4 regions of the Micromonospora sp. NPDC005163 genome follow, and region 4 is predicted to be linked to each of the others. Evidence: riboswitches for the same ligand, from Rfam matches in the RefSeq annotation. Region 4 holds a riboswitch; each other region holds the start of a gene.
The links. Region 4 has a riboswitch for cyclic di-AMP ahead of ACWD6N_RS31490 (coiled-coil domain-containing protein). Riboswitches for the same ligand answer to the same signal wherever they lie in the genome.
Positions count from the first base shown of each region.

Region 1 (2,190 bases), on a different contig from region 4:
GGCCTTGGCCCAGGCGGCCAGCATCAACCCGGAGCAGTCGTACGAGTTCGGACCCTCGGCACCCCACACGTAGGGCTTGCCGATCTGGGCGCAGGCGAACTTGACGGCCACACCGGCACCGCCGCCGGGGTAGCTGGCCGGGCAGGGCGCCGGACGCAGCGGACCGCCGCCACCGTTGCCGTAAACCTTCAGGCGCAGCTTCTGCAGGCGGTCGATCTCGTCGTTGATCTGCTTCTTCTTGGCCGCCAGCTGGGCCTCGGTCCGGGTCAGTTGGGCCACCATCTCGTCCAGTGGCGCCTTCTGCGCGGCCAGTTGGTCACGCAGGTCGGCCACCTGCCGCACGTCCTGCTGCTGGTTGTGCGCAAACCGGTCGAGCATCTCGAGCTGCCCGACCACGTCGCTCGGTGACCGGCTGCCCAGCACGGCGTTGACGGTGGAGACGTTCTCGCCCTTGTACGCGCGCACAGCCAGGGAGCTGACCTTGTCCATCGCAGCGTCGACCTGGCGCTCCAGCGGGGCGATCCGGGCGGCCAGCGCGTTGGCCTGCTTGCGCTTCGCGGCCAGGTCGGCCCGGGTGGCGTTGTGCCGTTCGATGATCGGTTCGAGCTTGTTCCAGTCGGCGTCGATCTGGCGCTCGATCTCGGCGACGGAGGGGTCGGCGTGGGCCGCCGTGGCGCTGCCCGTCAGGACGACGGCAACGCCGACCAGGGCGGCGAGGGCGGTGGTGAAGCGGGACCAGCGTGAGCGCGGCACGATCGACGTCGGGCCGGCTGACGCCGACCGCTCGGACGACGGCCGCGGGGCATGGTGAGCCACCGGGTTCCGTACTCCTTCTTCCCGACCGCCTACCGGGTTAGCTGACGGGTTCGGGCGGGAAGGTGGACGCCCTACCGCAGTGGCTGCGGATTCACCCCAGAAACCTGGGTCCCCGGCTCGCTCGGAAGCGACTCGGCGGTGTCGGTCCGTTACCGCCCGGGTGGGCGGAGCTGCTGTCGGCCCGACGAATGACCAGAGTAGAGACGACCGTTACCGATCCGCAACCGGTGGGGCCGTGACACTCCGTACCGATTGCCGGCGACGACGGCCGGGAACGAAGGTTTCCTTCCACGAACCTCGGTAGGTCGAAAGGTATTGACGGGAGCCCCGGGCGGGGCGAAGGTGACCTCACTTCGCCCTTCAGATCTAGGGGGTTCGATGCACGGTCCAACCCTGTCCACCGGCCGGCGCGCGCTGCTCGCCGCCGCCGTGGTCGCCGCCGCGACCGCGGTTCCCCTACCCGCCGGCCCAGCCGTGGCCGCACCCACCGCCGACCGCCAGCAGCAGTACGCCGCCGCGGCGACCGAGTACGGCGTACCGGCCGACGTGCTGCTCGGCGTCTCCTATCTGGAGTCACGTTGGGACAGCAACGCCGGCACGCCGAGTACCAGCGGCGGCTACGGCCCGATGCACCTGACCGACGCCCGGCACGTGGCCGCCCTACCGGGGCGCAGCCACCACGACGCCGGCACCGAGGACCCGCGCGGCGACGACTCCCGCCCCGCACGGGAGATGGCGCCCCGACCCGCCGAGGATCCCGCGCCGCCCGCCGCAGCGTTGCAGACCATGGACGCCGCCGCCGCACTGACCGGCGCCGCCCCCGAGTCGCTGCGCACCGACCCGAGCGTCAACATCTGAGGCGGCGCGGCACTGCTGGCCGCGTACCAGCGGGAACTGGGCGCACCGGTGGGGGCCGGCACCGACCCGGCAGCCTGGTACGGCGCGGTGGCCCGCTACGCCGGCGCGGACAGCGCGGACGCCGCGGCGGCCTTCGCCGACGAGGTGTTCACCACCATCGGCGCCGGCGAGTCCCGGGTGACCGACGACGGCCAGCGGATCACGCTGCCGGCCCGGGCAATCCAACCGCAGCGCTCCTGGCTGGACCGGCTGGGACTGCGCCGGCTCGCCCGCCCCGACGGGCTGGAGTGCCCCCGCACCATCTCCTGCGAGTGGATCCCGGCGCCCTACGAGGCGTTCGGCGCCGGGAACTACGGCAACCACGACCTCTCCGACCGACCCGGCCGGCAGAAGATCGAGTACATCGTCATCCACGACACCGAGGCGAGCTGGGCGACCACGCTGCAACTCGTCCAGGACCCCACCTACGTGAGCTGGCACTACTCGCTGCGCTCGGTGGACGGGCACATCGCCCAG
Region 1 is NZ_JBSFYP010000015.1:73,804-75,993, reverse strand. It holds gene ACWD6N_RS13250 (C40 family peptidase) at 1-816, opposite strand, end outside; cyclic di-AMP (ydaO/yuaA leader) riboswitch at 829-964, opposite strand; gene ACWD6N_RS13245 (lysozyme family protein) at 1,195-1,674, shown strand; gene ACWD6N_RS13240 (N-acetylmuramoyl-L-alanine amidase) at 1,723-2,190, shown strand, end outside.
Region 1: it holds a riboswitch for cyclic di-AMP, as region 4 does, so the genes downstream of both, ACWD6N_RS13250 (C40 family peptidase) here and ACWD6N_RS31490 (coiled-coil domain-containing protein) in region 4, are expected to answer to the same signal.

Region 2 (2,190 bases), on a different contig from region 4:
GACCGCCCGCCGACGTCGCGCCGACTGGCTGGCCGCGCAGGAGGCGGCCGAGCGGGCCTGGGCCGGGTACGAGGAGGCGGACCGCGCCGCGCGCCGCTTCGCCGGCGCCGGTTCGCTGCCCACCCCCCGCACGCCGCGCTCCCCGACGGAGTACGCCGCCCGGGAGCGCTACCTGCACCGCGCGGCGATGGCGGCGCACTGGCGCGGCGACCTGTCGATGCGTCAGCTCACCGACGTTTTCGCACACCGCAACGGCTGGGATCCCCGGCGACACCCGGTCGAGCAGGAGGTGCTGCTGAGCCGCGCTGTCCGGGACGGCAGGTGGGTCGAGCACCGGGCCGCCGCCGAGCGCGAACGATCCACGTGGCGCGATGCCGAACTGGCCGCCGAGGCGGCCCGCACGCTCGCCGAGGAGGCGTGGGCAGCGGCGGCCCGGTTGCGGCCGGTCCGGATGCCGGTCCGACCGGCGCCGACCGCGGCGGCCCGTGCGGCGACCGCGGCGCGCTGGCGCCCGGCGCGGGTGGGCTGACCGGAAATGTCCCGACCGGAAGCGTGAGCCCGGTCACACCGACGCCGGATCGGGCAGCTGGAACGGTCGGGCGCAATGTTCGCGCAAATGCGGCGGCATTGTCGACGGCCTGTCCGGTTGTCGACCGGAGGCGCCGCCGCAACCGGTTGTCCCATCGAGTCACGTCAGTGGCAATACGCGCAGAAATTGGCGCTCGATTTCAGGTTTACGCAGGTGAACCTGGCTTGGCAGGGCTTGAGCCGGCCAGTAGTGTCGTCCCGTCCGGTGCGGTAACCGATCGCAAGAGGCGACGCCGCGCCGACCCGCTCAATCGTGATCAACGAACCGGGGACCCATCAGTTAGTCCGGGGTGAATCTGCGAGCCACGGCCCGCGGTAGGGCGATCTTCCCGCCCGAATCCGTCAGCTAACCCGGTAGGCGGTGTCGGAAGGAGTTCCATCCTCGTGCAGCACCTCTCCACCCCTCGGTTGTTCCTCCGCCTCCACGGCGCCGCGGTGCCCCCGCTCATCCGTCCGGTGAGCTGACCCTCCGGGTCACCGCCTCTCCCGCCCGGCCACGCCGGGCACAACCCTGAGCGGTTCACCACCCGCGGACCACGGTCCGCGCGCTGGCGCCTGCCCGGATATCGGTCCGGCCCGGTGTGCCGCTCTCCCCCCGATCCGTGGAGGACCCCGTGAAGCACACCCTGAAGCGTCAGCTCCGTCGTCTCGCCACCGAGCGCCCCTACCAGATCGTCGCCGCCTCCGCCGCGGCCCTGGCGCTCGCGACCACCACCGGCGCCCTGATCGCCGGCACCGACGACGCCCCGGCCAGCCAGCACACCGCGACCACGGTCGCCGAGATGCGCAGCGACACCGTCGCCTCCCGCGGCGAGGCTCGCGTAGCGGCCCCCTCGGCCAGCACCTCGCCGAGCACCGCCACCCCGACGGCCAGCGCCGCGTCGCCCGCCGCCAAGGCCACCGGCAACCCGGACCTGACCCGTAAGCCGGCGCCGAAGCCGCCCGCGACCAAGGTGCTCGACTACGACTACCAGGCGCAGAACACGTACTACAACTGTGGCCCGGCGGCCACCCGCAACGCGCTCAGCGCCACCGGGATCGACCGCACCCAGGACAAGCTCGGCGTCGAGCTGGGCACCACCGAGATGGGCACCAACTCGGCCCTGGACACCACCCGGGTGCTCAACGCCGAGGTGAAGGGCTCCCCGTACCGGACCCGGATGTTCGCCGGCGCGCCCAGCCCGGCCCAGATGGACCGACTCCAGGCCGACGTGGTCGCGGCGATCACCGCCGGCCGGGGCGTGGTGGCCAACATCGCCGGCGACGCCACCGACACCGATGGTGGCTGGCACTCCTACGGCGGCGGGCACTACATCGCCGTGGTGGGCTACAAGGACAACGGCCGGACCGTGCGGATCGCCGACTCGGCGAACGCCGCCGATCCGTCGTACTGGATCACAACGATCGACCTGGCGAACTGGATCGCCACTCGGGGTTACTCCGCCTGACCCGGGCGCAGCCGCCGCGGGCGCCGTCCCCCACAAGGGGCCGGCGCCCGCGGCGTCTTTTCATGTGGTCGACAGCCGGTGAAGCCGTACCGCGCGAGGTGGTTCGCCGTCGTGCCGCCGACGAGGACTCTCGTACCCGTCGGCGAACCGTGGG
Region 2 is NZ_JBSFYP010000009.1:52,868-55,057, reverse strand. It holds gene ACWD6N_RS09390 (hypothetical protein) at 1-529, shown strand, start outside; cyclic di-AMP (ydaO/yuaA leader) riboswitch at 823-964, shown strand; gene ACWD6N_RS09385 (C39 family peptidase) at 1,191-2,036, shown strand.
Region 2: it holds a riboswitch for cyclic di-AMP, as region 4 does, so the genes downstream of both, ACWD6N_RS09385 (C39 family peptidase) here and ACWD6N_RS31490 (coiled-coil domain-containing protein) in region 4, are expected to answer to the same signal.

Region 3 (2,190 bases), on a different contig from region 4:
GCGTACTGGCCACCATCGTCAGCGGCGCCACGCACCTCACCGGCTTCGGCAGCGAGGACGCCACCACCCTGTCGATGTTCCAGGCCGACGTGGACCTGCACGGCCTGCTGCTCGCCGGGATCATCATCGGCTCGCTCGGGGTGCTCGACGACGTGACCGTCACCCAGGCGGCCACCGTGACCGAGCTGGCCAACGCCAACCCCGGGCTGACCCGGTTGCAGCTCTACCGGGCGGCGACCCGGGTCGGCCGGGCGCACATCGCCTCCACCGTCAACACCATCGTGCTGGCGTACGCGGGCGCCTCGTTGCCGCTGCTGCTCCTGCTCACCGCTGACTCGCGACCGATCGGGCAGATCCTGACCAGCGAGTTCCTCGCGCAGGAGATCGTCCGCAGCGGGGTCGCCACGCTCGGGCTGATCGCCGCCGTACCGCTGACCACCGGGCTGGCCGCGATGGTGACCGCAGCCGGCCGGCAGACCACCGCGCCCGCCGCCGAAGCGCCCGCCCCGCGACCCCAGCCCGACCGCGCCGAGGCACTGGCGGCGCTGAGCTCCCCGCGCACGGATCGGCCCGACCTCACGTCGCCCGACCCGACGCGGACCACACCCTCATCCACCGCCACCGACCGGTGGCCAGAGCCGAACAGGAGCACGGATACGGCATGGTGACACTCCTCAACGTGACCACGTCGGGCGTCCGCCCTGAGAACCGCATCACTGGTCACTCAGCGCCATGGCGAAATGACGCTTTTAGTCGGTATCAGGGCGTAGCTCAGCCGGTGGGCTCTCGGGTAACCTCACTGCCGGTTACCGATGAAGGCGCGAAGCGGCGCCTGCGGTGCCACCGCCCAATCGCCAACCGGCGAGCCGGGAACCCAGGTACGTGGGGTGAATCCGCGACAGCGGTAGGGGCCACTTCCGCCCCGAACCCGTCAGCTAACCCGGTCGGCGGTCGACGGAAGGGAACATTGTGACGGCACCCCTACGCCGCTGGTTGACACCCGTGGTGGCCGTGATCGCCGCACTGACCGTGCTCGCCGGGCCCCTCCCGGCGCAGGCCGCCCCGACGACCCCCACACCGTCCGGGCACGAGGAGGACGGCGAGCCCCAGTTGCTCAACGACGTGATCGAGCAGACCAACCGCAAATTCTCCGCGGCCAAGTCCAAACTGAACACGTCGAAGAAGAAGCAGCTGCAGCTGGCGCTGGAGGTCGACCGGGCCAAGGCCGACCTGAACGCACTGGCGCCGCAGGTCGGGCAGATCGCCGCCCAGTCGTACCGCACCGGCCGGATCGGCCCGCTGGCGATGCTGCTGGAGAGCGAAGCCCCGGACTCGTTCGTCCAACGTGCCGCCGCGCTCGATGAGATGAACATGGTCAACGAGAAGAAGCTCGCCGAGGTCAACGCGGTGAAGACCCGCGCTGAGCAGGCCAAGCTGGCCCTCGACGCGGAGGTCCGCGAGCAGCAGAAGCAGACCGCCCTGATGGCCAAGGAGAAGCGCGAAGCGGACAAGGCCCTCGCCCTGGTCGGTGGGAAGGGCTTCACCGGCGGGCTGGTGTCGGCCACCTCACCGGTCGCCCGGCTCGGCCCGGGCCGGACCGCCGACGGCGACTGGAAGTCCGAGTCGTGCAGCCAGAACGACCCGACCACGTCCGGCTGCGTCACCCCGCGCACGCTGCACGCGTACAAGGAGGTCAAGCGGGCCGGATTCAACCGGTTCGTCGGCTGCTACCGATCCGGGGGGCCGTGGGAGCACCCGAAGGGCCGCGCCTGCGACTGGTCTCTGCAGAAGAGCGGCTTCAGCCCGTGGCACAACGAGGACACCCGGACGTACGGCAACAACGTCGCCGCGTTCCTCATCCGCAACGCCGACCGGCTCGGCATCTACTACGTGATCTGGAACCGGCAGATCTGGTTCCCGGCGACCGGCTGGAAGTCGTACAGCGGGCCGTCGAACCACACCGACCACGTACACATGTCGCTGCTCTGACCCACGCTCTCCGTCGAGGGCCGTTCCGCGTGACGCGGAGCGGCCCTCGACGCGTTCAGGCGGCGGGCGCGGCCGGACCGACCGGCGTGCTGGCGTCGATCGGTCCGTCGAGCGTCGTGGCCGGCACGGCGGCCACCGGACGCACCACTCCGGCGGCCAGCCGGTACGACACCCCTACCACCGCGCACCGCCCCCGCTCCA
Region 3 is NZ_JBSFYP010000003.1:179,365-181,554, reverse strand. It holds gene ACWD6N_RS04260 (YibE/F family protein) at 1-668, shown strand, start outside; cyclic di-AMP (ydaO/yuaA leader) riboswitch at 835-965, shown strand; gene ACWD6N_RS04255 (coiled-coil domain-containing protein) at 970-1,989, shown strand; gene ACWD6N_RS04250 (carbonic anhydrase) at 2,045-2,190, opposite strand, start outside.
Region 3: it holds a riboswitch for cyclic di-AMP, as region 4 does, so the genes downstream of both, ACWD6N_RS04255 (coiled-coil domain-containing protein) here and ACWD6N_RS31490 (coiled-coil domain-containing protein) in region 4, are expected to answer to the same signal.

Region 4 (2,190 bases):
CTCCGACGCCGGCCACATGTTCACCGACGTGCTCGGCATCGGGATGGCGCTCGCCGCGATCACCGCCACCCGGCGGGCCACCGGCGACCCGCAACGCACCTTCGGGCTCTACCGACTCGAGGTGCTCGCCGCGCTGGCCAACGCGGTCCTGCTCTCCGGTGTCGCGGTCTACGTGGTGATCGAGGCGATCCGCCGGTTCGGCGACCCGCACGAGGTGCTGGCCGGTCCGATGCTCGCGGTGGCCGTGCTCGGCCTGCTCGCCAACGTGGCCGCCTTCGGCCTGCTCCGCGCGGGCGCCCGGGAGAGCATCAACCTTCAGGGCGCCTACCTGGAGGTGCTCGGCGACCTGCTCGGCTCGCTCGGCGTGATCGGCGCGGCGCTGCTCATCCAGGTCACCGACTGGTGGTGGGCCGACCCATTGGTCGCGGTCGCCATCGGCGTGTTCATCCTGCCGCGCACCTGGCGGCTGGGACGGGCCGCGGTCCGCATCCTGGTGCAGGCCGCCCCGGAGCACCTCCAGGTCACGGCCGTGCACGACCGGCTGGCCGCGGTGCCCGGCGTGGTCGAGGTGCACGACCTGCACGTCTGGACGCTCACCTCGGGCATGGAGGTGGCCTCCGCGCACCTGACCATGGCGCCCGGCGCGGATGTCGGAGTGGTGCTCACCGCGGCACGCACCGCCCTGCACGAGGACTTCCGGATCGAGCACGCGACGTTGCAGATCGAACCCGGCGCGGCCCCCGGGGCGTGCGGTTCGGTCGAATGGTAGTGCGTTTCAGGAGTTTTACTCGGCTTGGCCGGAATTTTCCGTGACGACGCACGCACCGTCCGTCACATCGGCTGCACTGGTCCCATCGGCACCGGTAGGCTCGGTCCCGGCCTCCACCCGGCGGCGCCCTCCCGGCGCCGGTGGCGGTCGCCGCCTAATCGCCCGAACGGGGCGAACCGGGGAACCATGTTCCTGGGGTGCATCCGCGTCCGCGGTAGGGATCTTCCGTCCCGAACCCGTCAGCTAACCCGGTCGGCGGCTGACGGAAGGACATGCGTAGTGGTACCAGCACGACCACCCGCCGCCCGACTGGCGGCCCTGATCGTCGCGATGTTCGCCCTCAGCGTCGCGATCCCGGCCGGCGCCGCCTCGGCCGCTCCCCCGACCGGCCAGCGGGCCGCCGCGGCACCCGACGGAGACGAAGAGGGCGGCACCCCGGCGCTGCGGGCCCAACTGGAGGCGGCCAGCAAGGGATACCTGGACGCGAAACGCGCCCTGGACACCTCCGTGCGGCGGCAGCAGCAGCTCGCCACCCAGCTGAAGACCACCGAGATCGAACTCACGGCGCGCAGCGGCAAGGTCGACGAGATCGCCGGACTGGCCTACCGCACCGGCCGGCTCGGCACGGTGTCGGCGCTGCTCAGCAGCAGCACCCCCGAGGGCTTCATGGACCGGGCCGTCACGCTGGACGCGGTCGCCGCCAACGAGGACCGGGCGCTGCGCGACCTCACCGCCACCAGGGACGAGGTCAATCGCACCCGCATCGCCCTGGACGGCGAGATCCGTGAGCAGCGCAAGCAGGTCACGGTCATGGCCAAGCGCAAGGAGCAGGCCGAACGGGCGCTGACCGTGGCCACCACGAAGGCCCGTACGACCGCCGACGGCGGCTCGAACCGGGGCACCTCCACCGCCAACGCCACGGCCGCGCCGCGCAACTCCGACGGCTCCTGGCCGTCGGAGTCGTGCAGCGTCAACGACCCCACCCCGGCCTCCGGCTGCATCACCCCGCGCACCCTGCACGCGCTCAACCAGGCCAAGGCGGCCGGCTTCACCCGGTACGTCTCCTGCCACCGCAACGGCGGCTCCGGCGAGCACCCGAAGGGCCGGGCGTGCGACTTCGCCGCGCAGAAGGGCGGCTTCGGCGGCGACGCCACCGGCGGTGACAAGACGTACGGCAACAACCTGGCCGCGTACTTCATCCGCAACGCCGACCGGCTCGCCGTGCTGTACGTGATCTGGTACAGGCAGATCTGGCTGCCCAGCAGCGGGTGGAAGTCGTACAGCGGGGCGGGCGGCGACCCGTCCAGCGACCACACCAACCACGTGCACCTGTCGGTGTACTGACCCGCCGGCCGGGGGGCCCCCCCCCCGGGGGGGGGCCCCCCCCCGGGGGGCGGGCGCGTTCCGCCCTTTTTGCCAGG
Region 4 is NZ_JBSFYP010000071.1:24-2,213, reverse strand. It holds gene ACWD6N_RS31495 (cation diffusion facilitator family transporter) at 1-769, shown strand, start outside; cyclic di-AMP (ydaO/yuaA leader) riboswitch at 911-1,043, shown strand; gene ACWD6N_RS31490 (coiled-coil domain-containing protein) at 1,049-2,113, shown strand.